DNA from 2 places in the Delftia sp. WY8 genome. Region 2 is predicted to be linked to the other one. Evidence: riboswitches for the same ligand, from Rfam matches in the RefSeq annotation. Region 2 holds a riboswitch; the other holds the start of a gene.
What was found. A riboswitch is a leader RNA that binds a small molecule or an ion and turns the genes downstream of it on or off. The one in region 2 is predicted to bind S-adenosylhomocysteine.
Positions count from the first base shown of each region.

Region 1 (14,720 bases), 560 kb from region 2:
GGGCATGAAGCGCAGGGTAGCGGCCAGGCCGATCAGGCCCACGGGCACGTTGACCAGGAAGATCCAGTGCCAGCTCACGTACTCCACCATCCAGCCGCCCAGCGTGGGGCCGATCAGCGGCCCGACCAGGCCGGGAATGGCCACGAAGCTCATGGCCTTGAGGAACTGCTCGCGCGGAAAGGCGCGCAGCACGGCCAGCCGGCCCACGGGCATGAGCAGCGCCCCGCCCATGCCCTGCAGCACGCGTGCGGCCACCATCAGCTGCAGGTTGGGAGCAATCGCGCACAGCACCGATCCCAGCACGAACAGCGCAATCGCCCACAGGTAGACGCGCCGCGTGCCGAAGCGGTCGGCCATCCAGCCCGATGCCGGGATCAGCATGGCCATGGTCAGCGAATAGGCGACGATGACGGACTGCATGCGCAGCGGGCTCTCGCCCAGGGCCTCGGCCATGGTGGGCAGCGCGGTATTGACGATGGTGCCGTCCAGCGTCTGCATGAAAAAGCCGATGGCCACGAGCCATAGGAGCACCGAACGCGAGGAGGATGTGGTGGAGGCGGAAGCGCTTTTGTCTTCAGGAATCATGGCAAGGCAGGGAGGGCGCAGGCGTTAAAAAACCGCCTGCGCATTGCTGCGCGGCGGTTGGTGGCGTGTTGTGCGGCGGGCTGCTGCGGGCTTCACTGCAGCGCGGCCGACAAGGCTTACACCGAGAAGCTCGATCCGCAGCCGCAGGTGGTGGACGCGTTGGGATTCTTGATCACGAACTGCGCGCCCTGCAGGTCTTCCTTGTAGTCGATCTCGGCACCCACCAGGTACTGGTAGCTCATGGCGTCGATCAGCAGCGACACGCCATTCTTGGTCATGGTCGTGTCGTCTTCGTTGGTGATCTCGTCGAAGGTGAAGCCGTACTGGAAGCCCGAGCAGCCGCCACCTTGCACGAACACGCGCAGCTTCAGGTCAGGGTTGCCTTCCTCGGCGATCAGATCGGCCACCTTGGCAGCTGCGCTGTCGGTGAAGACGATCGGGGTGGGCATTTCGGCGGTGGTGGTTTCGGTGATTTCTGCGACGGCGCTCATGGGGATACTCCGAAGTTCTCAATTGGCCCGAATGGTACAGCAAAGGGCTCGGGAATTCCCGGGGCTGCCGGCTTGACGACAGTGCAAGTGGGGGCATTGCCCACTGAATGAGAAAGGTTTGCATCGCCCAGAAAAAAACCGCCGGCAAAGGCGGTTTTTTTCTGGGGAAAGCCCCGGGGGACTTTCCTGCAGTGCCAGCGGATTAACGCTTGGAGAACTGCTTGGCGCGGCGTGCGGAGCGCAGGCCGACCTTCTTACGTTCGACTTCACGAGCGTCACGCGTCACGAAGCCGGCTTGGCTCAGGACGGGCTTGAGCGCTGCGTCATAGTCGATCAGGGCGCGGGTGATGCCGTGGCGGGTAGCGCCGGCCTGGCCGGATTCACCACCACCGTGGACGTTCACTTGAATGTCGAAAGCTTCCAGGTTGCTCGTCAGAGCCAGGGGCTGCTTTGCGATCATGATCGAAGTTTCGCGGCCAAAGTATTCCTGAATGTCCTTGCCATTCACGGTAATCTTGCCGGAGCCCTTCTTCAGGAACACGCGTGCGACGCTGGATTTGCGACGGCCGGTGCCATTGTTCCAATCACCAATCATCTAGGTCTCCTTAGATTTCCAGAGCCTTGGGCTGCTGGGCGGTGTGGGGATGCTCAGCACCGCCGTACACCTTGAGCTTCTTGATCATTGCGTAGCCCAGGGGACCCTTGGGCAGCATGCCCTTGACGGCCTTTTCCAGAGCGCGGCCGGGGAACTTGGCCTGCATGTCGCGGAAGTTGGTGGCAGTGATGCCGCCGGGGAAACCAGAGTGGCGGTAGTACACCTTGTCCAGGTTCTTGGTGCCGGTGACCTTGAGCTTGGAGGCGTTGATGATGACGATGAAGTCGCCGGTGTCAACGTGAGGTGTGTAAATGGCCTTGTGCTTGCCGCGCAGACGGAGTGCCACTTCGCTGGCGACACGTCCGAGCACCTTATCGGTGGCGTCAATCACAAACCACTCGTGTTGCACCTCAGCGGGCTTTGCGCTGAATGTAGACATGAGTTTTCTCTTTCAAGAAAGGTTTGGCGGGCCCTTTTCCGCGGTCGGTGCTTCTTCAAAAAGGAAGCCTCTTAGGCGGGGATGTAAACTTCGCCGCGGGACCCATAAAATCGCTGCGAAGCCCGCCATTATACAAAACTGGCGCAACCGCACCATCCCCCCGATCCGCAAGTCCCCGGCAGCCCTCGCCGCGAGGCGCCAGCGCCGGGCAACCTTGCAGCCGCCATGGGTGTCCACCCGCCAGCGCGGCTGGTTACCATCACGCCTATGTTCAGTTACCGCCACGCCTTCCATGCAGGCAACCATGCCGATGTGCTCAAGCACACCGTGCTGATCGCCACCCTGCAATACCTCCTCCAGAAGGAGGCCGCCCTTACGGTGCTGGACACGCACGCCGGCGCCGGCCTGTACCGTCTGGATGGCGACTATGCCAACAAGAGCGGCGAGGCCGCAGACGGCATCCTGCGCCTGGCCCAGGCCAAGGAGTCCGAGCTGGCCCCGGTGCTGCAGGCCTACATCGCCTCGGTGCGTTCCTTCAACCAGGGAGCGCAGCTGCGCAACTATCCGGGCTCGCCGTTCATCATCCAGTCCCTGCTGCGCGTGCAGGAGCGCGACAAGCTCAAGGTCTTCGAGCTGCATCCCACCGACATGCGCTCGCTGGCCGGCAACATTGCCCAGCTCGAAGCCGGCCGCCAGGTGGCCGTGCTGCACGAGGACGGCTTCGAGGGCATCAAGAAATTCCTGCCGCCGCCGTCGCGCCGAGCCCTGGTGCTGTGCGACCCCAGCTACGAGCTCAAGAGCGACTACGCCAAGGTGCTGGACATGGCGGCCGACAGCCTCAAGCGCTTTGCCACAGGCACGTATGCGTTCTGGTATCCGATCATCCCGCGCCCCGAGGCGCACGATCTGCCGCGCCGCCTGAAGACCATGACCACCAAGGCCGGCAGGAGCTGGCTGCATGTGGAGCTCACGGTCAAGAGCAACAAGACCTCGGAGCGCGGCGGCCTGCCGGCCAGCGGCATGTTCCTGATCAATCCGCCGTTCAATCTCAAGGAACAGCTCAAGCCGGCCATGCCGCAGCTGGTCAAGCTGCTCGGTCAGGACGAGAACGCGGCCTTCACGCTCGAATCCGGCGGCTGAGCCCGTTCAGCGCGCGTTCGAGGCCGCAGAGGCCACTGCGGTGGACGAGGCAGCGGCGGGCGCCGCAGCCTTCGCCACCGGCTTGGCGGCAGGGACGGCACGGCTGGCCACGGCCGTGCGTGCATTGGGCCTGGGGGCAGGCGCCTTGGCCTGGACACGCGGACGCACCGGCGCCTTGGCCTGAACCCGGGTCCGTGCCTGTGTTGTCTGTGCCTGTGCCTTGGCCTGCTGCGTCTTCTCGATGGACTTGGCCTTCCTGGCCGTGACCAGGGTTTCGGGGCATTCCTGCTCACCATCGTCGAGCTGCCACAGCTCCACGGGCTTGATGCCCAGGCCGACCATGCCCAGCTCCTGCGCTGCGGCCTGGCTCAGATCGATCACGCGGCCAGGCGCAAACGGCCCGCGGTCGTTGATGCGCACCACCACTGTCTTGCCCGTGGCGGCGCTGCGCACGCAGACGCGGCTGCCGAAGGCAAAGCTGCGGTGCGCGGCCGTCAATTCTTCCTTGTCGAAACGCTCGCCGCTGGCGGTCAGCCGGCCATGCAGGCCCGGGCCATACCAGGAGGCTAGGCCTTGCTGGTCGCTGTCGCGCGAGGGCACGAGGGCGAAGTCGGGATTGGAGGGAGCCTCGGCACTGTCTTCGGGCGAGGCCGACTCGGAGGGCTTGGCATCCGGGGATTTGCTGGCCGGCTGCGCGGCCCGCGATGTGCGGCCACCGCGCTTGCCGGCCGAGGGCACGGCCGCTGGCGTCTGGCCTTCATCCATTGCCGCCGCACCTGCGGTCAGGGCGCCGGACTCGGCATCGCTTTGTGCCACGGGAGCCGGCGCGCAGCCGGCCAGGGTGGCGGTGATGGCGCACATGGCCAGCCAGCGCCAGTGCAGGCGTCGAAAACCACGATCCATGGGCAAAAACCTCCAGGGAACGCCTGACCGTTCCCAAGTTCTAGAGGGTCGCCCGGGGCCGGCGCAGTGGCTGCGCGCTCAAAGGCCCAATCGATCGCAGATTTCCAGCGTGGCGACGCTCTGGTTCATCGTATAGAAGTGCAGCCCGGGAGCGCCCTGGCTGCGCAACTGCTCGCATAGACGGGACACGACATCGAGGCCGAAGGCGCGAATGGACGCCGTGTCATCTCCGTAAGCCTGCAGACGCAGGCGGATCCAGCGCGGGATCTCGGCGCCGCAGGCGTCCGAGAAGCGCATCAGCTGCGTAGAGCTGGTGATGGGCATGATGCCGGGAACAACCGGTGCATCAAGCCCCATGCCGCGCGCCGCATCAACGAAACGGCAGTAGGCGTCGGCATTGTAGAAATATTGGGTGATCGCGGAATCCGCGCCAGCGCGCACTTTAGCCGCAAACGCATCCAGATCGGACTGTGGGGATTTCGCCTGCGGATGGACCTCCGGGTAGGCCGCCACCTCGATGTGGAACCAGTCGCCGAACTCGCGGCGGATGAATTCCACGAGATCGCTGGCGTACTGGAATTCGCCACCCAGGCCATAGCCGCTGGGCAGGTCGCCGCGCAGCGCGACGATGCGGCGCACGCCCATGGCCTTCAGCTCCTGCAGTTCGGCGCGCACCTTGTCGTGCGTGGCGCCCACGCAGGAGAAATGCGATGCCGCGCTGACGCCTTCGTTCTGGATGTCACGCACCATGGCGAAGGTGCCCGTCTGCGTGGAGCCGCCCGCGCCATAGGTGACGGAGCAGAACTGGGGCTTGCGCGCATAGAGGTTCTTGCGCACCTGCACATGCTTGGTCGCGCCCTCGGGCGTCTTGGTCGGGAAGAACTCGAAGCTGATCGGAAAGCTCATGTAAGACTCGCTGCTCAGTGTTTCATTCGTTGCGTTTGCGCAGCTTGGCGCGGCCCGGACCGGGCACGCCGAACTCGGTACTGGTGTCGATCACACGCTCGTTGCGCTGCTCGCGCAGCACGGTGCGGGACACGCGCTTAGGCGCGGCCGGCTTAGGAGCGGCCTTCACGGCCGAGCGGGGCTCGTCGTCGTCCTGCGTTTCAGGCTGCTCTGGCTCCTTCACCACGGCCGCCTGCTGGGCATGCACGAAGAATTCGCGGTTGCCGTCGCCGCCTTCGATGGCCGACTCCATCCAGCCCTTGACCTCCAGGCCCAGCTCGCCCAGGCAGGTGCGGATGCGCTGCTCCACCTCGGTGAACAGGGCCGCATCGCGCACGATGCCGCCCTTGCCGACCTGGCCCGGCTGCAGCTCGAACTGCGGTTTGACCAGCATCAGCAGCTGGCCATGCGGCTTGAGCAGGCGCGTGACGGCCGGCAGCACCAGGGTCAGAGAGATGAAGGACAGATCGCCCGTGACGAAGTCGAACTGCGGCGTGATGTCCACGTCGGCAAACTCGGCGCGGCGGCGGCGCTGCGTGGCCACCGTGCCCTCATCGCGCGCCTTGCCCTTGGCCGCGCGCTCGGCCTTGAAGGCCTCGATCTCGTTTTCCTTGGCGTCGTCGCTGTCGTCGTAGTCCTCGTCGACCACGCCGCCGTTGCGCATCCAGGCATAGGGCGCCACGGGCTGGGTGTCGTTGTCGTCGGGATCTTCTTCCCAGCGTTCGGACAGCACTTCCTCGCAGGCCTCCTGCAGGCCCTCGGCCGTCACCGCGCGGGCATTGACGCCTTCGACGCAGATCACGCGCGCATCCGAGCGCAGCCGGTCATGCAGCTGGCCATGGCCCACGTCCACGCCGATGACCTGGGCGGCGCCTGCCTGCAGCAGGCAGTCGGTGAAACCGCCCGTGCTCTGGCCCACGTCCAGGCAGCGCAGGCCGTCCACCGACAGCTTGGTGGCCGCCAGCGCGCCTTCCAGCTTCAGCCCGCCGCGCGAGATGAACCGGGCCTCGGCCCCGTCCAGCAACTGCAGCTCGGCACCTGCGGGAATCTCGTCGCCGTTCTTGGCGACCTTCTTCCACGGCGTCAACGGCGTCATGCGCCACTGCACGCCACCCGCAATCAGCCGCTGCGCCTGCGAGCGCGTGGCCGCATGGCCGGCTTCCACCAAAAATACATCTGCGCGCATAGCGTCGCTCCAGGAAATCTCAGTTGACTAATGCCCGAAACCGGCGCGACCCAACTCAGGGACGCCAAGCAAGGGCCGCCCCGCAGCGAGGGCGTCGTCCCCCTCCCCCGCGAAGCGGGTAGAGAGGGGGAAGGCGCGTCAGCGCCTCAGGGGGTGCTTAATACCTATAAGTTTCGGGCTTGTAGGGACCCTGCTTGCTCACGCCGATATAGGCAGCCTGGCCGTCCGTCAGCTCGGTCAGCATGGCGCCAACCTTCTTCAGGTGCAGGCGGGCAACCTTCTCGTCCAGGATCTTGGGCAGCACGTAGACCTTGCCGACCTCGTAGGCATCGGGCTTGGTGAACAGCTCGATCTGGGCGATGGTCTGGTTGGCGAACGAGGCGCTCATCACGAAGCTGGGGTGGCCGGTGGCGCAGCCCAGGTTCACCAGGCGGCCCTTGGCCAGCAGGATGATCTTCTTGCCGTCAGGGAAGGTGATGTGGTCCACCTGGGGCTTGATCTCTTCCCACTGGTACTGCTCGATGGAGGCGACGTCGATCTCGTTGTCGAAGTGGCCGATGTTGCAGACGATGGCTTCGTTCTTCATGGCCACCATGTGCTCGTGGCGGATGATGTCGCGGTTGCCGGTGGTGGTCACGAAGATGTCGGCCTTGTCTGCCGCCCACTCCATGGTCACGACCTTGTAGCCTTCCATGGCCGCCTGCAGGGCGTTGATGGGATCGATCTCGGTGACCCAGACCTGGGCCGACAGCGCGCGCAGCGCCTGGGCGCAGCCCTTGCCCACGTCGCCGTAGCCGGCCACCACGGCGACCTTGCCGGCGATCATCACGTCGGTGGCGCGCTTGATGCCGTCCACCAGCGATTCGCGGCAGCCGTAGAGGTTGTCGAACTTGCTCTTGGTGACGGAGTCGTTGACGTTGATGGCGCGGAACTTCAGCGTGCCCTTGGCCGACATCTCGTTGAGGCGGTGCACGCCGGTGGTGGTCTCTTCGGTCACGCCGATGATGTGGGCGCTCTTGCGCGTGTACCAGGTGGGGTCCTGGGCCAGCTTGGCGCGGATGGCGGCGAAGGCGATCTTCTCTTCCTCGGAGGCGGGGTTGTCCAGCACGGACAGGTCCTTTTCGGCGCGCATGCCCAGGTGCAGCAGCATGGTGGCATCGCCGCCGTCGTCCAGGATCATGTTGGGGCCTTCGCCTTCGGTACCGGCGGCGCCGAATTCAAAGATGCGGTGGGTGTAGTCCCAGTAGTCGGCCAGCGATTCACCCTTGATGGCGAACACGGGCGTGCCCGTGGCGGCGATGGCGGCGGCGGCATGGTCCTGCGTCGAGAAAATGTTGCACGAGGCCCAGCGCACGTCGGCGCCCAGGGCCTTGAGCGTCTCGATCAGCACGGCCGTCTGGATGGTCATGTGCAGCGAGCCGGCGATGCGCGCGCCCTTGAGCGGCTGTGCCGCGGCGAATTCCTCGCGCGTGGCCATCAGGCCGGGCATTTCGGTTTCGGCGATCAGGATTTCCTTGCGGCCCCAGGCGGCGAGGGAAATGTCAGCGATGGCCGTGTCGGCGGAAACGGGACGAACAGCAGCGTTCATGGTTTTCTCCAAAAGATGAATGAAAAACCACGTTCTGCGGGAGACGAAAAAAAGCTCACCGCACAGAAAGCGTGGGCGAGCGTCGTTGCAGGTATGACTCCGAGCCTCGCAGACCGCATCTGGTGAATGGGCCTGCTGCAACGCTCCTCGGAGAGGCGCTGATTATACCGATCCCGGGGATGCCTCACCGCCCAGCCCCACAAGCCGGTAGCCCACCTGCAGCTCGGTCACCAGGTGGCGCGGCTGGGCCGGCTCGTCCTCGATCTTCTGGCGCAGATTGGCCATGTGCACGCGCAGGTAATGGGCACGGCCCAGGTATTCGGGTCCCCAGACCTGCAGCAGCAGCTGGCGGTGGGTCATCACACGGCCCTGGGCGGCGATCAGCGCCGCCAGCAGGCGGAATTCGATGGGCGTGAGGTGCACCGGCTGGCCCGCACGCCGCACCTCGTGCGTGGCCAGGTCCACCTGCACCTGGCCGAAGTGCACCTGGCTGGATGCAACTGCGCCGCCTGCGGCCCCCAGTTGCTGGCGGCGGCGCAGCATCACGCGCAGCCGGGCCAGCAGCTCGGGCACACCGAAAGGCTTGACCAGGTAATCGTCTGCGCCGGCGTCCAGGGCGGCCACCTTCTCGTCCTCGCGCTCGCGCGCGGAAAGCACGAGCACGGGCACGGAGGACCATCCGCGCAGCTCGGTGAGAACCTGCTTGCCGTCGGCATCCGGCAGGCCCAGGTCGAGGATGACCAGATCGGGCTGGCGGCTCGCCGCCTCGATCAGGCCCCGGCGCGCGCTGTCGGCCTCGAAGACCTGCCAGCCCTCGTCCTCCAGCACCAGGCGCACGAAGCGGCGGATGCCGGGGTCGTCCTCGATCATCAGGATGCGGTTGGTGGGCGTGCTCATGGCGCAAGACTCTAATCGAGCAATGGCTGCTCCGGCACCGGAAAGCGCAGCGTGAACACGGTGCCGGGGCCTGGGCGCGCGGCAGCGGCCTCGATGCGCCCGCCATGGGCCTCGACAATGCTGCGCACCAGCGCCAGCCCCAGACCTATGCCCGAGACGGTGGACTCGGCCGTGCCGCGCGTGAAGGGCTCGAACAGCGTCTCCACGGGCAGGTGTGGCGGCAGGCCGGGCCCGCCATCCTGCACGGCCACAAGCACTTCGCCGTCCTGTTCGCGTGCGTGGATGGTCAGCGGCGTGCCGGCCGGCGTGTACTTGGCGGCGTTGTCCAGCAGGTTGACCAGCACGCGCTCCATGAGCACGGCATCGAGCTGCAGCAGCGGCAGGCTGGCGGGCACGTCGGTGCTCACGGGATGCTCGTGCAGGCGCGCGCGCATCTGGCGCAGCGCGCTGCCGACCACTTCATCCAGCGGCAGCCATTCGCGCTGCAGGTGCACGCCGCCTTGCTGCAGGCGCGCCATGTCCAGCAGGTTCTCCACCAGTCGCTGCATGGCCTGGGCCTGGATGCGGACCTGCTCCAGCATGTCGGCTGCGCCGCCCGGCGGCACATGGCGCTGCGCGGCCTCGGCCGCGCCCAGGATGGTGGTCAGCGGCGTGCGCAGGTCGTGCGAGACGGCCGACAGCAAGGTGTTGCGCATGCGCTCGCCCTCCATGGCGATCTGGGTCTGCTGGGCCACGGCCACGAAGTGCTGACGCTCCAGCGCCAGCGCCACCTGGCTGGCACAGGCCTCCAGCAGGCGCTGCTCCTCGGGCACCTCCAGGCGCTGGGGCGCACGCAGTTGCAGCACCAGTACGCCCCGCATGCGCACGGGCGCCGCCAGCGGCACGTAGCGGGCCGGCGCGGCCGGCAGCGTGTCCGTGCCCTGGCCGGCCTGCTGGCCGTGGTCCATGGCCCAGCGCGCAATGCTGTCGTCCATGGGGCAGGAGCCGCCGCCGGCGGGGCGCAGGCGCTCGTCGGCATCGGGCAACAGCAGCCCGGCCTGGGCGTCGAACACGCCCGAGACCGTGCTCAGCGCAATCTCCACCACCTGCTCCTGCGTGAGCGCGCCCGAAAGGTCGCGCGCCAGCCGCGCCAGGGCGCCCGCGCGCCGCTCGCGCTCGGCCGCCACGCGCGCCTCGTGGCGCAGCCGCGCCATGAGCTGGCCGCAGACCAGGGCCACGCCCAGCATCAGCACGAAGGTGAACAGGTACTGCGTGTCGTTGACATGGAAGGATCCGCGCGGGGGCACAAAGAAAAAGTCGAAGCACAGTACCGACAGCAGCGCCGCCCAGGCGCCCGGGCCACGCCCCCAGCGCAACGAAGACAGCACGACGATGAGCAGGAACAGCATCACCACGTTGGCCGGGTCGAAGATGCGCAGCAGCTGCTCGGCCAGCACCGTGGCGGTCAAGCAGGCCAGGGTCACGCCGGCATAGCCCTTCCAGGGCAGCGGCCTGCGCCGCAGCGGTGCGGCAGGCGCGGCCTCGGTCCGGGCCGCGCTGGAGCCCCCGGAGAGCACCAGCACGTCGATGTCGGGATGCAGCTGGACGATGCGGTCGGGCAGGCTGCGGCCCCACCAGCGCCAGGGCGACCATGCCGGGCGCGGCGGCTGGGCCAGCACCAGGCGGCTGGCGTTGCGCTCGCGCGCGAAGGCAACCAGGGCCTCGGCCACATCGGCGCCCGGCAGCGTGGCCGTCTCGGCCCCCAGGCGTGCGGCCAGGGCCAGGGTCTTGAGCACGGCGGCCTGCACGCTGCGTGGGCGGTGCTGGCGCTGGGGCGCGTCCACGTACACCACCATCCAGCCAGCATCCAGCCGGCGTGCCATGCGCACCACCTGGCGCACCAGGGCGTCGTCGCCCGCGTGCCCTGCCACGGCCACCAGCAGGCGCTCACGCGCAGGCCAGACCGTGCCTATGGAGCGCTCGCGCCGGTAGTCGCGCATGTCCTCGTCCACGCGGTCGGCCGTGCGGCGCAGTGCCAGCTCGCGCAGCGCCAGCAGGTTGCCGCGCCTGAAGAAGTTGCGCGAGGCCCGCTCGGCCTGCTCCATCATGTAGACCTTGCCGTCCTTCAAGCGGCGCAGCAGCTCGTCGGGCGAGATGTCGACGACGATGACCTCGTCGGCATCGTCGAAGATCTGGTCGGGCACGGTCTCGCGCACCGTGATGCCGACGATGCCGCCCACCACGTCGTTCAGGCTTTCCAGGTGCTGCACGTTGATCGTGGTCCAGACATCGATGCCTGCGTCCAGCAACTCCTGCACGTCCTGCCAGCGCTTGGGATGGCGTGAGCCTGGCGCATTGCTGTGCGCCAGTTCATCGAGCAGCAGCACGCGCGGACGCCGCGCGAGCGCCGCATCCAGGTCGAACTCGCGCAGCGTCCGTCCCTGGTGCGGCAGCTCGCGCAGCGGCAGTTGCTCCAGGCCATGCAGCTGCTGCGCCGTTTCCTTGCGGCCATGGGTTTCCACGAGTCCCACCAGAACCTCGCGGCCCCCCTGGCGTTCGCGCTGGGCGGCGGCCAGCATGGCGTAGGTCTTGCCCACGCCTGCATTCGATCCGAAGTAGATGCGCAGCTTGCCCCGCCCCTCCTGCGCCCGCTCATGGCGCAGGCGCGCGACCAGGGCGTCGGGATCGGGGCGCGGCAGACCGGGCGGCGCCGGCTCGGCAGAGGACGAAATGGGCATGGTTCTCAGCCTAGCACCAGAGCGTGCTCCCACACTAGAACGCCGCCGACAGCGACAGCACCCAGCCGCTGCGGCCCAGGCTTTGCATCTGGCCTGCCGCATTGGCCGCGCGGTAGTAGCGCGTGTCGGCCGAGGTGCCGGCCCAGGCCAGCGTGGCCGTCCATGGCCCCCAGCTGCGGGCCAGCGAGACGCGCCAGTCGGCGTACGACAGTTCGCTGTAGTTGCGCACCTGCGTGTGGCCGGCATGCAGGCCCAGCACCGCCCAGTCGCCCAGCGGATGCTGGTAGTTCAGGTCCAGATAGCTGCTGCCGCGTGAGCTGCCGCTGCCGGGAAGTGCCTCGGCAAAGGCCGTGGCCGCCGTGCTGTCGCGCAGGCCGAAGTAAGGCGTCAGCGCCAGCGACCATTTGGCGCTGAAGCCGCCGTGGGTGACGCCCAGATAGGCCTCGGTGGTGTCGTAGCGCACGCCGCCGCTGCCATCCCCGCGGGGCACGCGCGCGCCGGGGTAGTTGTAGTGCAGCAGGCCGATGTCGCCCGTCCAGCCCGGCAGCAGCTCGGTGCGCCAGCCGCCGTACAGGTCAAGCTCCAGCGCGCGGCCGTCCAGATAGCTGTGGCGCGACACGCTGGAGCCGGACACGCCCAGGTAGGCGCCGCGCGGCAGCGACAGCTCCAGCCCGCCTTGCAGCGCCGGCCCCATCCAGCTTTGCGAGATGCCACGGAAACGGTAGTCGCTGAGCAGCGCCACGCTGCCGGTGAGCGCGTAGGCGGGTGCGGGCGATTGCTGGGCATCGGCACTGGCAGCGTTGACGGGAGAGGTCTCGGCCTGGGCATGGCAGGACGCAGCCGCCAGCGACAACAGTGCAGCCAGCGAGGCACGGGGGAAGAAACGGGGGACGGCACAAGCGGCCGTCATGGAAGAAACGGATTTCATCTTGGTTTTTGTACAGAGAAAGCAAGGCGGTGCCTGCCCGGGCGGGCAGGCTTGCCGCCAAAGATCAGGCCAGGCCGAAAGCCACCAGCAGCATGTCGATCAGCTTGATGCCGATGAAGGGGACGACCAGGCCCCCCAGCCCGTAGACCAGCAGGTTGCGCCGCAGCAGGGCCGAGGCGCCGATGGCGTGGTAGGGCACGCCACGCAAAGCCAGCGGTATCAGGACGATGATGATCAGCGCGTTGAAGATCACGGCGCTCAGGATGGCCGAGCCCGGGCTGGCCAGTCCCATGACATTGAGCGCCGACAGCTGCGGATACGTGCCCACGAAGGCGGCCGGGATGATGGCGAAGTACTTGGCCACGTCGTTGGCCACGCTGAAGGTGGTCAGCGCACCGCGCGTCATCAGCATCTGCTTGCCGGTCTCCACGACCTCGATGAGCTTGGTCGGGTTGCTGTCCAGGTCCACCATGTTGCCGGCTTCCTTGGCCGCCTGGGTGCCGCTGTTCATGGCCACGGCCACGTCGGCCTGGGCCAGTGCGGGTGCGTCATTGGTGCCGTCGCCGGTCATGGCCACCAGCCGGCCGGCGGCTTGGTGTTCGCGGATCAGGCGCAGCTTGTCCTCGGGCGTGGCTTCGGCAAGGTAGTCGTCCACGCCGGCCTCGGCCGCAATGGCGGCGGCCGTGAGCGGATTGTCGCCCGTGATCATCACGGTCTTGATGCCCATGCGGCGCAGCTCGGCAAAGCGTTCGCGTATGCCGTGCTTGACCACGTCCTTGAGCTCGATCACGCCCAGCACGCGGGCGCCATCGGCCACCACCAGCGGCGTGCTGCCGCGCCGCGAGACATCCTCCACCACCTTGAGCATGGCGGGCGGGAACTTGCCGCCCATGGCTTCGACGTGGCGGCGCACGGCGTCGGCCGCGCCCTTGCGCAGGCTGCGCGTGCCGCCGTCGGGCTGCGGCATGTCCACGCCGCTCATGCGCGTCTGGGCCGTGAAGGGCACGAAGACGGCATGCAGGGTTGCCAGGTCACGCTCGCGCAGGCCATGCATTTCCTTGGCCAGCACGACCACGCTGCGGCCCTCGGGTGTCTCGTCGGCCAGTGATGCCAGCTGCGCCGCATCGACCAGCTGCGCGGCCGTCACGCCGGGAGCGGGCAGGAATTCGCTGGCCTGGCGGTTGCCCAGCGTGATGGTGCCGGTCTTGTCCAGCAGCAGCACGTCCACGTCGCCGGCCGCCTCCACGGCGCGGCCCGAAGTGGCGATCACGTTGGCCTGCATCATGCGGCTCATGCCTGCCACGCCAATGGCCGACAGCAGGCCGCCGATGGTGGTCGGGATCAGGCACACCAGCAGGGCGACCAGCACCGTCAGTCCCACGACCTGCCCGCTGCCCGTCAGCTCCACCGCAAAGGCCGAATAGGGCCGCAGCGTGACGATGACCAGCAGGAACAGCAGCGTCAGTCCGACCAGCAAGATGGTCAGCGCCAGTTCGTTGGGCGTCTTGTGGCGGCGGGCCGACTCCACCATGGAGATCATGCGGTCCAGGAAGGACTCGCCGGGGTTCACGGTGATCTGCACCACCAGCCAGTCCGACAGCACGCGCGTGCCGCCGGTGACCGAAGAGAAGTCGCCGCCGGCCTCGCGGATCACGGGGGCCGATTCGCCGGTGATGGCGCTCTCGTCCACCGAGGCCACGCCCTCGATCACCGTGCCGTCCAGCGGTATGGTGTCGCCGGCCTCGACCAGCACCCACATGCCCGAGCGCAGTTCTTCCGCACCCACGGGATGCCAGCGGCTTTGGTAGCTGGCCTGCTCCAGCTTCTTGGCGACCGTGCTGCGCTTCATGCTGCGCAGGCTCGCGGCCTGGGCGCGGCTGCGCCCCTCGGCCAGCGCCTCCGCAAAATTGGCGAACAGCACGGTGAACCACAGCCACAGCGCAATGGCCAGGATGAAGCCCGCAGGCGCCTCGCCCTCGCCCGCCAGGGCCTGGGCCCAGAGCAGGCTGGTGAAGATGGCGCCCAGATAGACCACGAACATCACCGGGTTGCGCCATTGCGCGCTCGGTGCCAGCTTGCGGATGGAGTCACCCAGCGCCTGGCGCACCAGCGAAGGATCGAACAGGGACAAAGCAGTTTTGCGCGACATGGCTTACTCCTTGGCGGCATTGGCTGCCGCAGGCTGCAGCGTCGCGGCCGAGAGATCGTCCAGCGCCAGATTCAACTGCAGCACGTTCACGCGCGGCTCACCCAGCAGGCCCAGAACGCGCGGCTGCATCTGCTGGCGCAGCAGTTCCTGGACCTTG
Region 1 is NZ_CP049795.1:4,335,313-4,350,032, reverse strand. Features, by position in the region: gene mdtD (multidrug transporter subunit MdtD) at 1-585, opposite strand, end outside; gene erpA (iron-sulfur cluster insertion protein ErpA) at 702-1,076, opposite strand; gene rpsI (30S ribosomal protein S9) at 1,279-1,671, opposite strand; gene rplM (50S ribosomal protein L13) at 1,682-2,110, opposite strand; gene G4D77_RS19985 (23S rRNA (adenine(2030)-N(6))-methyltransferase RlmJ) at 2,378-3,250, shown strand; gene G4D77_RS19980 (septal ring lytic transglycosylase RlpA family protein) at 3,257-4,153, opposite strand; gene metF (methylenetetrahydrofolate reductase [NAD(P)H]) at 4,232-5,059, opposite strand; gene G4D77_RS19970 (TlyA family RNA methyltransferase) at 5,082-6,284, opposite strand; gene ahcY (adenosylhomocysteinase) at 6,442-7,872, opposite strand; S-adenosyl-L-homocysteine riboswitch at 7,943-8,027, opposite strand; gene G4D77_RS19960 (response regulator) at 8,035-8,769, opposite strand; gene G4D77_RS19955 (DUF4118 domain-containing protein) at 8,781-11,486, opposite strand; gene G4D77_RS19950 (TorF family putative porin) at 11,521-12,396, opposite strand; gene kdpB (potassium-transporting ATPase subunit KdpB) at 12,479-14,563, opposite strand; gene kdpC (potassium-transporting ATPase subunit KdpC) at 14,567-14,720, opposite strand, start outside.
Region 1: it holds a riboswitch for S-adenosylhomocysteine, as region 2 does, so the genes downstream of both, ahcY (adenosylhomocysteinase) here and metH (methionine synthase) in region 2, are expected to answer to the same signal.

Region 2 (14,720 bases):
CGGGATCGCCGGACTCGACCTTGTACACCGTGGTCCTCGAAAGCCCCGCGCGCTGCGCCACCACCTCGTTGCTCAGCTTGCGCCTCTTGCGCGCAAGGCGCAGCCGCTCCCCGAGTTCGGAAAGCAGGCGCTGCTCCTGCGGAAAGACGACGGGCGGTTTGCGCGGCATTTCGCTATTAAAGCCGAAGACAAATGATTTTGTCCAAAATAGCGAAATATTGTGCAGCTGACCGGACGTGGCCAGCCAGCGATCACCCAAGATTCGGCGCCAGCAGCCTGCGCAGTTCCTCGATGTCCATGCCCCGGCGCGCGGCCATGTCGGCCAGTTGGTCCTCGCCGATCTCGCCGACGTTGAAGTAGACGGAGTCGGGGTGGCCGATGTAGAAGCCGCTGACGCTGGAGGCCGGGTTCATGGCCAGGCTTTCGGTCAGCGTCATGCCGATCTCGTCGGCCTTGAGCACGGCGAACAGGTCGGTCTTGGCGCTGTGGTCGGGGCAGGCCGGGTAGCCGGGCGCGGGGCGCACGCCCTTGTACTGTTCCTTGATCAGCGCTTCGTTGCTGAGGTTCTCGTCGGGCGCATAGCCCCACAGGTCCTTGCGCACGCGCTGGTGCAGGCATTCGGCGAAGGCCTCGGCCAGGCGGTCGGCCAGGGCCTTGAACATGATGCCGGAGTAGTCGTCCAGCGCGTCTTCGAACTCCTTGTCCTTCTTCTCGGCGCCGATGCCGGCCGTGACGGCGAACAGGCCCGCGTAGTCCTGGATGCCCGATTCCTTGGTGGCCACGAAGTCGGACAGGCAGCGGCTGGGGCGCATCACGGGCTGGCCATCCGGGCCTTCCACCATCTGCTTTTCGGTCTGCTGGCGCATGCCGTACCAGGTCATCAGCACCTGGCTGCGGGACTCGTCGGCGTAGAACTCGATGTCATCGCCCACGCGGTTGGCAGGGAACAGGCCGATGGCGCCGTTGGCCTGCAGCCAGCGGCCTTCGATGATTTTCCTGAGCATGGCCTGGCCGTCGGCCAGCACCTGGCGGGCCTGCACGCCCACGATCTCGTCGTCGAGGATGGCCGGATAGGGGCCGGCCAGGTCCCAGGTCTGGAAGAACGGGCCCCAGTCGATGTATTCGGCGATCTCGGCCAGGTCGAAGTTGCGGAACACGCGCCGGCCCAGGGCGCGCGGCGCCACGGGGGCCTGGGAAAAGTCCACGGGCGTGGCGTTGGCGCGGGCCTTGTCCAGCGGCCACAGCGGCGTCTTCTTCTTGTTGGCGTGCTGGGTGCGGACCTTGTCGTAGTCGGCCTGGATCTCGGCCAGGTAGTTGCCCTTGTTCTCGCCCAGCAGGCTCTGGGCCACGCTGACGCTGCGCGAGGCATCGGGCACGTAGACCACGGGGCCTTCGTACTTGGGCGCGATCTTGACGGCGGTGTGCACGCGCGAGCAGGTGGCGCCGCCGATCAGCAGCGGAATCTTCTTGATGCGGAAGTAGTCGTCCTTGTGCATCTCGCCGGCGACGTACTGCATCTCTTCGAGGCTGGGCGTGATCAGGCCCGACAGGCCGATGATGTCCGCGCCCTCGGCCTTGGCCCGGGCCAGGATCTCATGGCAGGGCACCATCACGCCCATGTTGATGACCTCGAAGTTGTTGCACTGCAGGACCACGGTGACGATGTTCTTGCCGATGTCGTGCACGTCGCCCTTGACGGTGGCGATGACGATCTTGCCCTTGCTGGACACGTCCAGGCCCGCCGCTTCCTGCTGGCGCTTTTCCTCTTCGATGTAGGGCACGAGGTGGGCCACGGCCTGCTTCATCACGCGCGCCGACTTGACCACCTGGGGCAGGAACATCTTGCCGGCGCCGAACAGGTCGCCCACGATGTTCATGCCGTCCATCAGCGGGCCTTCGATCACGTGCAGCGGGCGGCCGCCGCCCTGCACCACGATCTGCTGGTAGGCCTCTTCGGTGTCGACGACGATGAAGTCGGTGATGCCGTGCACCAGGGCGTGCGACAGGCGCTCGCCCACGGTCTTCGGGTTCTCGGGCGTGCCGCGCCATTCGAGCTTCTTGCTGTCGTCCTTGGCGGCGCCCTTGGCGGCGTCGGCAATCTCCAGCAGGCGTTCCGCAGCGTCAGGGCGGCGGTTGAGCACCACGTCTTCCACGCGCTCGCGCAGTTCGGGCTCCAGGTCGTCATAGACGCCGACCATGCCGGCGTTGACGATGCCCATGTCCATGCCCGCCGAGATGGCGTGGTACAGGAACACGGTGTGGATGGCCTCGCGCACAGGGTCGTTGCCGCGGAAGCTGAAGCTCACGTTGGAGACGCCGCCCGAGACCTTGGCGCCGGGCAGGTTCTGCTTGATCCAGCGCACGGCCTCGATGAAGTCCACGGCGTAGTTGTCGTGTTCCTCGATGCCGGTGGCCACGGCGAAGATGTTGGGGTCGAAGACGATGTCCTCGGGCGGGAAGCCCACCTCGTCCACCAGGATGCGGTAGGCGCGCTCGCAGATCTCGATCTTGCGCTGGTAGGTGTCGGCCTGGCCCTTCTCGTCGAAGGCCATGACCACGGCGGCCGCGCCGTAGCGCTTGATCAGCCGGGCCTGGCGCTTGAATTCATCCAGGCCTTCCTTCATGGAGATGGAGTTGACGATGCCCTTGCCCTGCAGGCAGCGCAGGCCGGCCTCGATGACCTCCCACTTGGAGCTGTCCACCATGACCGGCACCTTGGCGATGTCGGGCTCGGAGGCGATGAGGTTCAGGAAGCGCACCATGGCGGCCTTGCTGTCGAGCATGGCCTCGTCCATGTTCACGTCGATGACCTGGGCGCCGTTTTCCACCTGCTGGCGCGCCACGGACAGCGCTTCCTCGTACTGCTCGTTGAGGATCATGCGCGCAAAGGCCTTGGAACCCGTGACGTTGGTGCGCTCGCCCACGTTGACGAACAGCGTGCCCTCGCCGATGGTCACCGGCTCCAGGCCGGACAGCTTCATGGGAGGGGGAGTGAAAGAGGACGACATCAAGCTCACCTGCAAAAACGGCATGGCAACAGGTGAGCGTCGTTGGCACCGTGGGCGCGGTCCGGCCGGGAACCTGCACCTGGCCCAAGCCTGACGCGGCACGCGATCCGGTGTACGGATGGGCGGGTGCCGCGCTGCAACGCTCCTCGGGCCAAAGCCCGGGATTCTACGGCGGCTGGCGGCGGCCTGCAGTGCGGGTTTTACGCCCGCATTCGGGGCAGGCCTGCACAAAGCCATGCGGCACTGCACCAAAGCGCGGCAGCGCGGGCCGCTGGCGGTGCCTTCGGGGCGGATTGTCGATATCCCATCGCCCCGGATTCTTTGCAATGCCTGAGGACAACGCTCCTTTTTTTGCATCTGGCACGCAATTCGCTATCTGCTGGGTACGTGGTCTGACCAGTCAGGCCAAAACCCTCCACCCGCGCCAGCCCATGCAAAGCATTCCGATCTCGATGGCCCAGACGCTGCAGCAGCACATCCTGAGCGGCCACTATCCCGGCGGGAGCCAGCTGCCGCCGCAGCGCGAGCTGGCCCGGCAGCTGGGCATCAGCCGCGCTTCGCTGCGCGAGGCGCTGTCCATGCTGGAGGCCCTGGGCCTGGTCGAGATCCAGCCGGGCAAGGGCGTGCGCATCAACGGCCCGCACAGCGGCCGTGCACGCATGCACCGCGCCTATGCCACCCCGGCGCTGGGCACGCTGTCGCCGCGCCAGCTGATCGAGCTGCGCCTGGTGCTGGAGCCCGGCTGGGCCGCGCTGGCGGCCGTGCGCGCCGACGACAGCGGCCTGCGCCAGCTGCAATGGACCCAGTCCCAGCTGGCCCACGCCCTGGACCGCAGCGACCTGCTGGCCGCCGCCGACGCCGATCTGCAGTTCCACCTGCTGCTGGCCCAGCTGTCGGGCAACCCGGGCCTGGTGGCCATGGCGCGCCAGCTGGAGCTGGCCATCAGCCACAGCCTGCGCCTGCCCTTTGCCTGGAGCGGCGCCGACGACCAGCCGGTGCGCGAGCACGACGCCATCGTGCAGGCCGTCTGCGCAGGCGATGCGCCGGGTGCGGCGGGCGCCATGCGCGCCCACCTGCTGTCGGCTGCCAGGCGCAGCGGCATCGATCTCGACACACCGGACGACGCGACGGCGCCCGACGCGACGGCGCCCGACGCAACGGCGCCCGATACATCTGCGCCCGACCCTGACCCGCTTTCCTTTCGCCTCATCCCACCTTCTGAAGGAGCTTTCGCATGACTTCCCCCTTGACACCCCGCCGCGCATTCATCCGCACCGCCCTGGCGGCCGCCACCCTGGCCGCTGCCGGCCTGGGCGGCGCCGCCCATGCCGACATGCTGGCCAACATCCAGAAGGCCGGCGTGCTGCGCGTGGCGATTCCGCAGGACTTCCCGCCCTTCGGCTCGCTGGGCACCGACCTGAAGCTGCAGGGCTATGACATCGACATGGCGGCCCTGGTGGCCCAGGAGCTGGGCGTGAAGGTGGAGCTGGTGCCCGTGACCAGCACCAACCGCATCCCCTTCCTGACCACGGGCAAGGCCGACATCGTCATCTCCAGCCTGGGCAAGAACGCCGAGCGCGCCAAGGTGATCGACTTCACCCAGGCCTATGCACCCTTCCCCAAGAGCGTCTATGGCCCCAAGGACATGAGCATCAAGGCCCCTGCCGACCTGGCCGGCAAGACCGTGGGCGTGACGCGCGGCTCCACCGAGGACCTGGCCCTCACGCAGGTGGCGCCGGCCTCGGCCACCATCAAGCGCTACGAGGACAACAACGCCACCGCGCAAAGCTATCTGACGGGCCAGGTGCAGCTGGTGACGCTGGGCAACATCGTGGCCAACGCCGTCAACGAGCGCACCAGGCTGCGCCAGCTGGACGTGAAGTTCGCGGTCGAGGACACGCCCTGCTACATCGGCGTGGCCAAGGGCGAGCCGGCGCTGCTGCAGAAGGTGGACGCCATCATCACCAAGCTCAAGGCCGACGGCCGCCTGACCAGCCTGTCCCAGCGCTGGATGAAGATGCCGCTGCCCGCCACCCTGTAACCGCTGCGCCCCTGTTCCCGGAAATCCTTCCATGGCCTATCAATTCGACTTCGGCGCCGTGTTCGACTACAGCGGCCTGCTGGCACAGGGCGCGGGCTTCACGCTGGCGCTGACGGCGGCGGGCGCCGTGCTGGGCGGCGCCATCGGCGTGGCCGGCGGCGTCAGCCGCGCCTGGCGCATTGCGCCGCTGCACTGGCTGTTCAAGGTGTACGTGGAGGGCATACGCAACACGCCCTTCCTGGTGCAGCTGATGTTCGTGTTCTTCGGCCTGCCTTCGCTGGGCGTGCAGATCAACGAATGGCAGGCCTGCCTGCTGACCACGGTGATCAACCTGGGCGCCTACATCACCGAGATCGTGCGCGCCGGCATCCAGGAGACGCCGCGCGGCCAGCTGGAAGCCGCTGGCGCGCTGGGCATGGGCCGCTGGGCGATCTTCCGCCATGTGGTGCTGCGCCCTGCGCTGCAGCGGGTCTGGCCCTCGCTGAGCAGCCAGATCGTGATCGTGATGCTGGGCACCTCGGTGGTCTCGCAGATCGCGGCCCAGGACCTGACGTTTGCGGCCAACTTCATCCAGTCGCGCAACTTCCGCGCGTTCGAGACCTACCTGGTGGTGACGGCGGCGTACTTCGTGCTGGCCCTGGCATTGCGCCAGTTGCTGGCCTGGATAGGCCAGCGCTTCGTGGTGAGCCGCCGCACGCCGCGTGCAGCCAGGCCCGCTGCACCCGCTGCACCTGCAACCACTGCCGGAGACGCCGCATGATTGCCGACATTCCCCTGCTGCCCATCCTGGCCAAGCTGGCCGAGGGCCTGCTGGCCACGCTGGCGCTGTCGCTGCTGGCCTTCGTGCTGGGCGGCGCCACCGGATTGCTGGTGCTGTTCGCCCGCGTGGGCCGCAGCCTGAACCTGCGCCGCCTGGCCAAGGCCTATATCCAGGCCTTCCAGAACACGCCGCTGCTGATGCAGATGTTCATCGTGTTCTTCGGCTCGTCCATGGCCGGCCTGGACATCTCGCCCTGGACGGCGGCCGCCATCGGCCTGACGCTGTACACCAGCGCCTACCTGGCCGAGGTCTGGCGCGGCTGCGTGGAGGCTATCCCCCGCGGCCAGTGGGAAGCCTCGTCCAGCCTGGCCATGGGCTACCTGCAGCAGATGCGCCATGTGGTGCTGCCGCAGGCGCTGCGCCTGTCGATAGCGCCCACGGTCGGCTTCTCGGTGCAGATCATCAAGGGCACGGCGGTGGCCTCGATCATCGGCTTCAGCGAGCTGACCAAGCTCGGCTCCATGCTGGCCAACGCCACCTTCCAGCCCTTCCTCATCTACGGCCTGGTCGCCGCAGGCTACTTCCTGCTGTGCTGGCCCCTGTCCCTCTACGCATCCCATCTGGAGAAGAAACTCTATGCCGCTCGTTGATGTGCGCGCCGTTCACAAGCATTACGGCAACAACCATGTGCTCAAGGGCGTGGACCTGAGCGTGGACAGCGGCCAGGTGGTCGCCATCATCGGCCGCAGCGGCTCGGGCAAGAGCACGCTGCTGCGCTCCATCAATGGGCTGGAGGCCATCCAGTCCGGCCAGATCGTGGTGGACGACGCCGTGCTCAAGGGCTCGGAGGGCAGCGCGCCCTCGCCCGCCCAGCTGCGCGCGCTGCGCCTGAACGTGGGCATGGTCTTCCAGCAGTTCAATCTGTTCCCCCACCTGACGGCGGGCGAGAACGTGGCCCTGTCGCCCACCGTGGTCAAGGGCGTGAAAAAGCCCGAGGCGGCGGCGCTGGCGCGCCAGATGCTGGCCAAGGTCGGCCTGGGCGACAAGTACGACAGCTACCCCGACCAGCTCAGCGGCGGCCAGCAGCAGCGCGTGGCCATTGCACGCGCGCTGGCCATGCAGCCCAAGGTGCTGCTGTGCGACGAGATCACCTCGGCCCTGGACCCGGAGCTGGTCAACGAGGTGCTGGCCGTGGTCAAGCAGCTCGCCGCCGAGGGCATGACGCTGATCATGGTCACGCACGAGATGCGCTTTGCCCGCGACGTGGGCGACCAGCTGGTGTTCATGCACCAGGGCCTGATCCACGAAAGCGGCCCGGCCAAGCAGCTGTTCGCCAGCCCGCAGACGCCGGAGCTGGCCGGCTTCATCGGCGCCGTGCACTGAGCGGTACGGCCAGGCAGGACAAAGGCCCGCGTCGCGGGCCTTTTTTGCATCGGTGCGGCGCAGGGGCCGCGGTCAGTGGCTGATCATCCAGGGCCGCTTGGTCGGGAAGGTCTTGGCGCCGTTGGGCGCCGTGACCGTGGAGCCGCGCTTGCTGGCGCCGCTGCAGCAGCCGCAGCCCGAGGGGTGGCGCATGCGCGCGTAGCTGCCCTCGGCCACATCGCGTGAGCGCCTGGGCTCGTGCCGGGCGCGCTCGTTGGTGTCGTGGGCGCGGCGCTGCTCGGGGCTGGTGCAGGCCAGGCGCGGCGCGCTGACGAAGACGCGGGGCGAGGCCGCCTCGCAGCTGGGGCAGGGCGCGGGCTCGTTGCGCTGCGAGAGGCTGCGCAGCGCGTCGAAGCCGCCGCATGCGGCGCAGTGGTAGTCATAGGTGGGCATGGGCGGCCTCTGGCGGATGGTGGATGGCGGGTGTCGTATGCCGGGCTTACTTGTCCTGGGCGATGGGCAGGTCCACCCCGCCCGTGATGATCTTCTGTGGTCCCTCGGCCGTGGGATTGATGTCGAAGTCGAAGATCTCCGTGGGCAGCCACAGCGTGGCGCAGGCATTGGGCACGTCCACCACGCCGCTGATGTGGCCCTGCACGGGCGCCGTGCCCAGCAGCGAGTAGGCCTGGGCACCGCTGTAGCCGAATTTCTTCAGGTACTCGATGGCGTTCAGGCAGGCCTGGCGGTAGGCCACGGTCACGTCCAGGTAGTGCTGCTTGCCCTTTTCGTCCACCGAGATGCCTTCGAAGATCAGGTAGTCCTTGTAGTTGGGCGTCATGGGGCTGGGCTTGAAGATGGGGTTCTTGATGCCGTACTTGGCCATGCCGCCCTTGATCAGCGAGACCTTCATGTGCACCCAGCCGGCCATCTCGATGGCGCCGCAGAAGGTGATTTCGCCATCGCCCTGGCTGAAGTGCAGGTCGCCCACGCTCAGGCCCGCGCCGTCCACGTAGACGGGGAAGAACACGCGCGAGCCGCGCGAGAGGTCCTTGATGTCGCAGTTGCCGCCATGCTCGCGCGGCGGCACGGTGCGCGCGCCTTCGGCGGCGGCCTTGTCGCGCGCCTCGCCCTGCATCTGGCCCATGTGGGCGGTGGTGGCGTTGGGCGGGTTGGCCAGGCCGGGGATGCGGTCGGGGTCGGTGGCGATGAGGCCGGTCTCGCGCTCGTTCCAGCTGGCCAGCATCTTGGGGTCGGGCAGGCAGCCGATCAGTCCCGGGTGGATGAGGCCTGCGAAGTTGACGCCGGGGATGTGGCGGCTCTTGGTGAACATGCCGTGGAAGTCCCAGATGGACTTCTGGGCCAGCGGGAAATGCTCGTCCAGGAAGCCGCCGCCATTTTGCTTGGAGAAAAAGCCGTTGAAGCCCCAGAGGCTGTCGTCGCGCGCGCCGATGTCCAGCAGGTCCACCACCAGCAGGTCGCCGGGCTCGGCGCCCTTGACGCCCACGGGGCCGGACAGGAAGTGGACGGTGGACAGGTCCACGTCGCGCACGTCTTCGGCGCTGTCGTCGTTCTTGATGGCGCCGCCGGTCCAGTCATAGGTCTCCAGCTTGAACTCCGCGCCCGGCTCCACCCAGACCGCCATGGGGATGTCGGGATGCCAGCGGTTGTGCACCTGCGGGTTGTCGTAGGGGGACTGGTTGAGATCGACCTTGATCAGGGTTTCGGCCATGGTGTGCTCCTTGCGATGGCAGTGGAAAAAGAGAGGAACTCGGCGCCTGCATCGACCGCGGTGAATGAAACCGGCACGGCACAACCCAGGGACACCAAGGAAGGGCCGCCCCGCACCGAGGGTGTCGTCCCCCTCCCGCGTGCGAGAGAGGGGGAAGCGGCGCAGCCGCTCAGGGGGTGCTTCATACAGAGAGGTAGGACTTGATGCGCTGCTCGTCGGTATCGGCACGCGCGGTTTCATGTACCAATCTCCCGCCCTCGATGACGAACAGCCGGTCGGCCACATCCATGGCGAAGGAAAGCACCTGCTCGCTGACCACGATGGTGATGCGGCGCAGCTTGCGGATCTCGTTGAGCGCCTTGGCGATGTCCTTGATGATGGAAGGCTGTATGCCCTCGGTCGGCTCGTCCAGCAGCAGCACCTTGGGGTCGGTGACCAGGGCGCGCGCAATGGCCAGCTGCTGCTGCTGCCCGCCCGAGAGGTTGCCGCCCTTGCGCCGGCGCATGTCCCAGAGCACGGGGAACAGGGCGTAGATGTCGTCGGGCACCTGGCGCGTCTTCGCGTTCTCCAGGCCCGTCTGTATGTTCTCTTCCACGGTCAGCGTGGGGAAGATCATGCGGCCCTGGGGCACGTAGGCAATGCCCTTGGCCACGCGCCGGAAGCTCTCGTCCTTCGTGACGTCCTGGCCGGCCACGGTGATCTGGCCGCTCTTGGCGGGCATGACGCCCATCAGGCTTTTGAACAGCGTGGTCTTGCCCATGCCGTTGCGGCCCATGATGGCCACGGTTTCGTTCTCGCGGCCCTCGAAGCTGATGCCGTGCAGCGCCTCGCTCTGGCCATAGGCCACGTACAGATCCTTGACTTGCAGCATGTGAATTCCTTGTGCGTGCCTCAGTGGCCGAGGTAGACGTCGATGACCTTGGGGTCGGCCTGCACCTTGTCCATGGGACCCTCGGCGAGGATCTTTCCCTGGTGCATGACGGTGACCTTGTGCGCGATGCGCGCCACGAACTCCATGTCGTGCTCGATGACGATGACGGAGCGGTTCTTGCAGATGCGCTGCAGCAGCTCGGCCGTCAGTTCGCGCTCGCGGGCGCTCATGCCGGCGATGGGCTCGTCCAGCATCAGCAGCTCGGGCTCCTGCATGAGCAGCATGCCGATCTCCAGCCACTGCTTCTGGCCGTGGCTGAGCAGGCCGGCCTCGGTGTCCAGGCGCTCGTCCAGGCCGATGTCGGCGGCCACGGCCTGCACGCGATCGCGCACCGCCTCCGTGCACTTGAAGGCCAGCGCGCCGAAGACCGAGCGGCCTTCGGGGTAGGAGACCTCCAGGTTCTGGAAGACCGACAGGTTCTCGTAGATGGACGGCGTCTGGAACTTGCGCCCGATCCCCAGGCGCACGCGCTTGTGCTCTGCCATGCGCGTGAGTTCCTCGTTCTTGAACTTGATGCTGCCGCCCGTGGCGCGGGTCTTGCCGCAGATCAGGTCCAGCAGCGTGGTCTTGCCCGCGCCGTTGGGGCCGATGATGACGCGCAGCTCGTTCCTGTCGATGTACAGGTTCAGCGCGTCGATGGCCTTGAAGCCGTCGAAGGAGACCGTCAGGTCTTCCACGGCCAGCGTGAAGTCGGTATTGCTCATGGTGTGCTCCCGCTGTGGTTCAGGCGCCCTGGCGGCCCATGCCTTCGGACAGGGCGGACGTGGGCTTGGTGGCGGCCGGGGCAGGTGCTGCCTGGGCTCCCTGCGCTGCGGCAGGCGCTGCGGCCGGTGCCGCGCCCTTGCGGCGGCTGTTCCACCAGGGAACGATGCGGCTTTCCCACAGCCCGGCCAGCCCCATCGGGAAGGCCATGGTCACGCCGATGAACAGGCCCGCCATGAGGAACAGCCACAGGTCCGGGAAGCTCTCCGAGAAATAGGTCTTGCCCGCGTTGACCAGCAGCGTGCCGTACACGGCGCCCACCAGGCTCATGCGCCCGCCCACGGCGGCGTAGATGACCATCTCGATGGAGGGCACGATGCCCACGAAGCTGGGCGACATGAAGCCCACCTGCAGCGTGAACAGCGCGCCGCCCACGCCCGACAGCGCAGCGGCCAGGCAGAACACGAAGACCTTGAAGTTGGCCACGTCGTAGCCGGAAAAGCGCACGCGGTCTTCCTTGTCGCGCATGGCCAGCAGCAGGGTGCCCACCTTGCCCGTCTGAATCCAGCGGCACAGCACGATGGCGCCGATCAGCAGGGCCACGCAGACGTAGTAGAGGATGTACTTGGCGCTGTCCGTGCGCGTGTCCCAGCCCCACAGGGTCTTGAGGTCGGTCATGCCGTTGACGCCGCCCGTGTAGCCCTGCTGGCCGATGATGAGCACGGTGACGATCAGCGCCACGGCCTGCGTGATGATGGCGAAGTACACCCCTCCCACGCGGCGCTTGAACATGGCGAAGCTGATGAGCCAGGCCAGCAGCGTGGGCACGGCGATGACGGCGGCCAGCGAGAACGGCAGGCTCTTGAAGGGCAGCCAGAACGAGGGCAGCTCGGTCAGCTGGTTCCAGTCCATGAAGTCGGGGATGCCGGGCGTGGACTGGATCTTGGTGCTGATGGGGTCGGACGCCTCCAGCTTCAGGAACATGGCCATGGCGTAGCCGCCCAGGCCGAAGAACACGCCCTGGCCCAGGCTGAGCACGCCGCCATAGCCCCAGACCATGACCAGGCCGATGGCGACGAAGGCATAGGTCAGGTACTTGCCGACCAGGTTGAGGCGGAAGATGTCCAGCGCCAGGGGCAGCACCACCGCCAGCAGGACGGTGAGCAGCACCAGGCTGGCGAGCTGGTAGCGCTGTATCCAGGCTTTGAGGGCTTGCATGGAAAGACTCCGGTGAACTCAGGGGAAATCGGGGGAACGCGGGGGAATTCGTGGACAGGGCCAGCGCCGGGATCAGCGCCGCACCTTGGACGCGAACAGGCCCTGGGGACGCAGCATCAGGATGAAGACGATCAGCGACAGCGTGATCACCTTGGCCATGGAGCCCGCGAGGAAGAACTCGGTGATGGACTGCGTCTGCGCAATGCCGAAGGCCGAGACCACGGTGCCCAGCAGGCTGGCCGCGCCGCCGAAGGTGACCACCAGGAAGGCGTCCACGATGTACAGCGAGCCCGAGGTGGGGCCGGTGGAGCCGATGGTGGTGAAGGCCGCGCCCGCCACGCCCGCGATGCCGCAGCCGATGGCAAAGGTCAGGCGGTCGGTCTTCTTGGTGTCGATGCCGATGGCGTTGGCCATCACGCGGTTGCTGACCGTGGCGCGCACGCGCAGGCCCCAGCGGCTTTTGTGCAGCGCGATCAGCACGCCGGCCGTGACGGCCATGGTCAGCGCCAGCACGAACAGGCCGTTGATGGGAATGTCCAGCCCCTCGGCCGGCGCCCACGAGCCCATCAGCCAGTCAGGCAGGGTGGGGCTGACTTCCTTGGGGCCGATGAAGGTGCGAAAGCACTGCTGCAGCGCCAGGCTCACGCCCCAGGTGGCCAGCAGCGTGTCCAGCGGCCGCTTGTAGAGGTGGCGGATCAGCCCCCATTCCACCAGCCAGCCGGCCACGAAGGCGAACAGGAAGGCGGCCACGATGGCCAGCGGGAAGTAGTAGGGCATGAACTCGGGCGCGTGCTGCGCCGTGAGCGTGGAGCCCAGGTAGATGGTGTAGGCGCCAATGGTCATGAACTCGCCATGCGCCATGTTGATCACGCCCATCTGGCCAAAGATGATGGCCAGGCCCAGGCCCATCAGCAGCAGCACGGCGAACAGGCTCAGCCCCGCGAAGCCCTGCATCAGGCCGATGTTCATCATGTCGGAAAAACTCATGGTGCTGCTCCTGCGCGCAAGCCAATCGGGAGAGGGGGAAACGATTCACGCGGCAGCCCGCCCACTAGGCCGCAGGCCGCCGCGCATCACCTGCCTGAACGGATCAGGGCTTACTGGTAACCCTTGGGGAAGGGATCGGGTTTGATGAGTTCAGGCGACTCCGAGACCACCTTGAACGTGCCGTCCGGCTGCCCCACGGCAATGCGCGACTTGCTCCACAGGTGGTGGTTGGCGTCCACCTTCACGTAGCCTTCGGGCGCGGTCTTGAGTTCCAGCCCCGGCGATGCGGCCACCACCTTGTCCACGTCGAAGCTCTTGGCCTTCTCCACGGCGGCCTTCCACAGCCAGGGGCCCAGGTAGCCGGCCTGGGTGACGTCGCCGATGACGGCGTTGGGGCCGTACTTGGCCTTGAAGGCGGCCACGAACTTCTTGTTGTTCTCGTTGTCCAGCGTCTGGAAGTACTTCATCGAGGAGTAGAAGCCCGTGAAGTTCTCGCCGCCCACGCCGGTCATCTCGTCCTCGGTCACCGACAGCGTGACCAGCAGTTGCTTGTCACCCGTGATGCCCGCGGCCTTGAGCGCCTTGTAGAAGGCCACGTTGGAGCCGCCCACCACGGCCACGAAGATGCAGTCCGGCTTTTGCAGCTTGATCTTGTTGACCAGCGAGCCGAAGTTGGTGCTGCCCAGCGGGTAGTACTCCTCGCCGACGACCTTGCCCTTCTGGAAGTTCTCGATGTGCTTGCGCGCGATCTTCATCGAGGTGCGCGGCCAGATGTAGTCCGAGCCGATCAGGAAGAAGGTCTTGGCCTTTTTCTCGGCCTTGGCCCAGTCCAGGCTGTACAGGATCTGCTGCGTGGCTTCCTGGCCCGTGTAGATCACGTTCTTGGACTGCTCCAGGCCTTCGTAGAAGGTGGGGTAGTACAGCAGGCCGTTTTCCTTCTCGAACACGGGCAGCACGGCCTTGCGCGAGGCGCTGGTCCAGCAGCCGAAGACGGCGGCGCAGCGGTCGTTGATGAGCAGCTTCTTGGACTTCTCGGCGAAGGTGGGCCAGTCGGAGGCACCGTCTTCCTTGATCACGCGGATCTTGCGGCCCAGGATGCCGCCCATGGCGTTGATCTGGTCGATGGCCAGTTGCTCGGCCTGGATGGAGCCGGTCTCGGAGATCGCCATGGTGCCCGTGGCCGAGTGCAGCTGGCCCACGACGACTTCGGTGTCGGTGACGGCCAGCTTGGTGGTGTTGACCTGGGCCGTGGCCTGGGCGAAGGACCAGGCCGGCAGCCCGGCCACCGAGGCGGCGCCAAGCGCCTGCAGGACGCGGCGGCGGCCCATTTCCGTGCCGGGGGAACCAGGTGTGCGGGGGTCGGAGGGGTGGCTCATGGTGACTCTCCTGTAAGGATCGGTTGGGTGATCTGCAAGTGGCTGAAAACTGGCGTTGCGGTTACGGCTTGTTTCCGCGTTGGGTCCAAGATTAGGAAGAACCCTTGCCGCCGCCCATACGTCAATTGACGTAGCCACCTGCGTACGCACCCCGGATACCCCTCTTGCAAGCCGCGCCAGCATTGGCCCCGCACGTTTCTTGCTAGACCTGGGAATGCACTCCGCCCCCCCGCCCGACAGCCCCACCGGCACCGCAGCCGCGCCGCAGACCATCTTCCGGTTCCGGCGCGAGTACAACGCCTGGGTGGCCGACGAGACCATGGAGGACTACGCGCTGCGCTACACGCCGCGCAGCTTCCGGCGCTGGAGCGAGTTCCGCGTGGCCAACACGGCCTTCGGCTCGCTGTCCTTCCTGGCGCTGGAGGCCATCGGCGGCGCCATTGCGCTGAACTACGGCTTCGCCAACGCCATGTGGGCCATCGTCACCGTGGGGCTGGTGATCTTCCTGACGGGGCTGCCCATCGCCGTCTGCGCCGCACGCTACGGGCTGGACATGGACCTGCTGACGCGCGGCGCGGGCTTCGGCTACCTGGGCTCGACCATCAC
Region 2 is NZ_CP049795.1:3,778,511-3,793,230, reverse strand. Features, by position in the region: gene G4D77_RS17470 (helix-turn-helix domain-containing protein) at 1-259, opposite strand, end outside; gene metH (methionine synthase) at 252-3,008, opposite strand; S-adenosyl-L-homocysteine riboswitch at 3,036-3,162, opposite strand; gene G4D77_RS17460 (FadR/GntR family transcriptional regulator) at 3,440-4,246, shown strand; gene G4D77_RS17455 (transporter substrate-binding domain-containing protein) at 4,243-5,049, shown strand; gene G4D77_RS17450 (amino acid ABC transporter permease) at 5,081-5,809, shown strand; gene G4D77_RS17445 (amino acid ABC transporter permease) at 5,806-6,459, shown strand; gene G4D77_RS17440 (amino acid ABC transporter ATP-binding protein) at 6,446-7,192, shown strand; gene G4D77_RS17435 (FmdB family zinc ribbon protein) at 7,265-7,624, opposite strand; gene fmdA (formamidase) at 7,671-8,900, opposite strand; gene urtE (urea ABC transporter ATP-binding subunit UrtE) at 9,082-9,771, opposite strand; gene urtD (urea ABC transporter ATP-binding protein UrtD) at 9,792-10,535, opposite strand; gene urtC (urea ABC transporter permease subunit UrtC) at 10,555-11,751, opposite strand; gene urtB (urea ABC transporter permease subunit UrtB) at 11,824-12,738, opposite strand; gene urtA (urea ABC transporter substrate-binding protein) at 12,849-14,114, opposite strand; gene G4D77_RS17400 (hybrid sensor histidine kinase/response regulator) at 14,329-14,720, shown strand, end outside.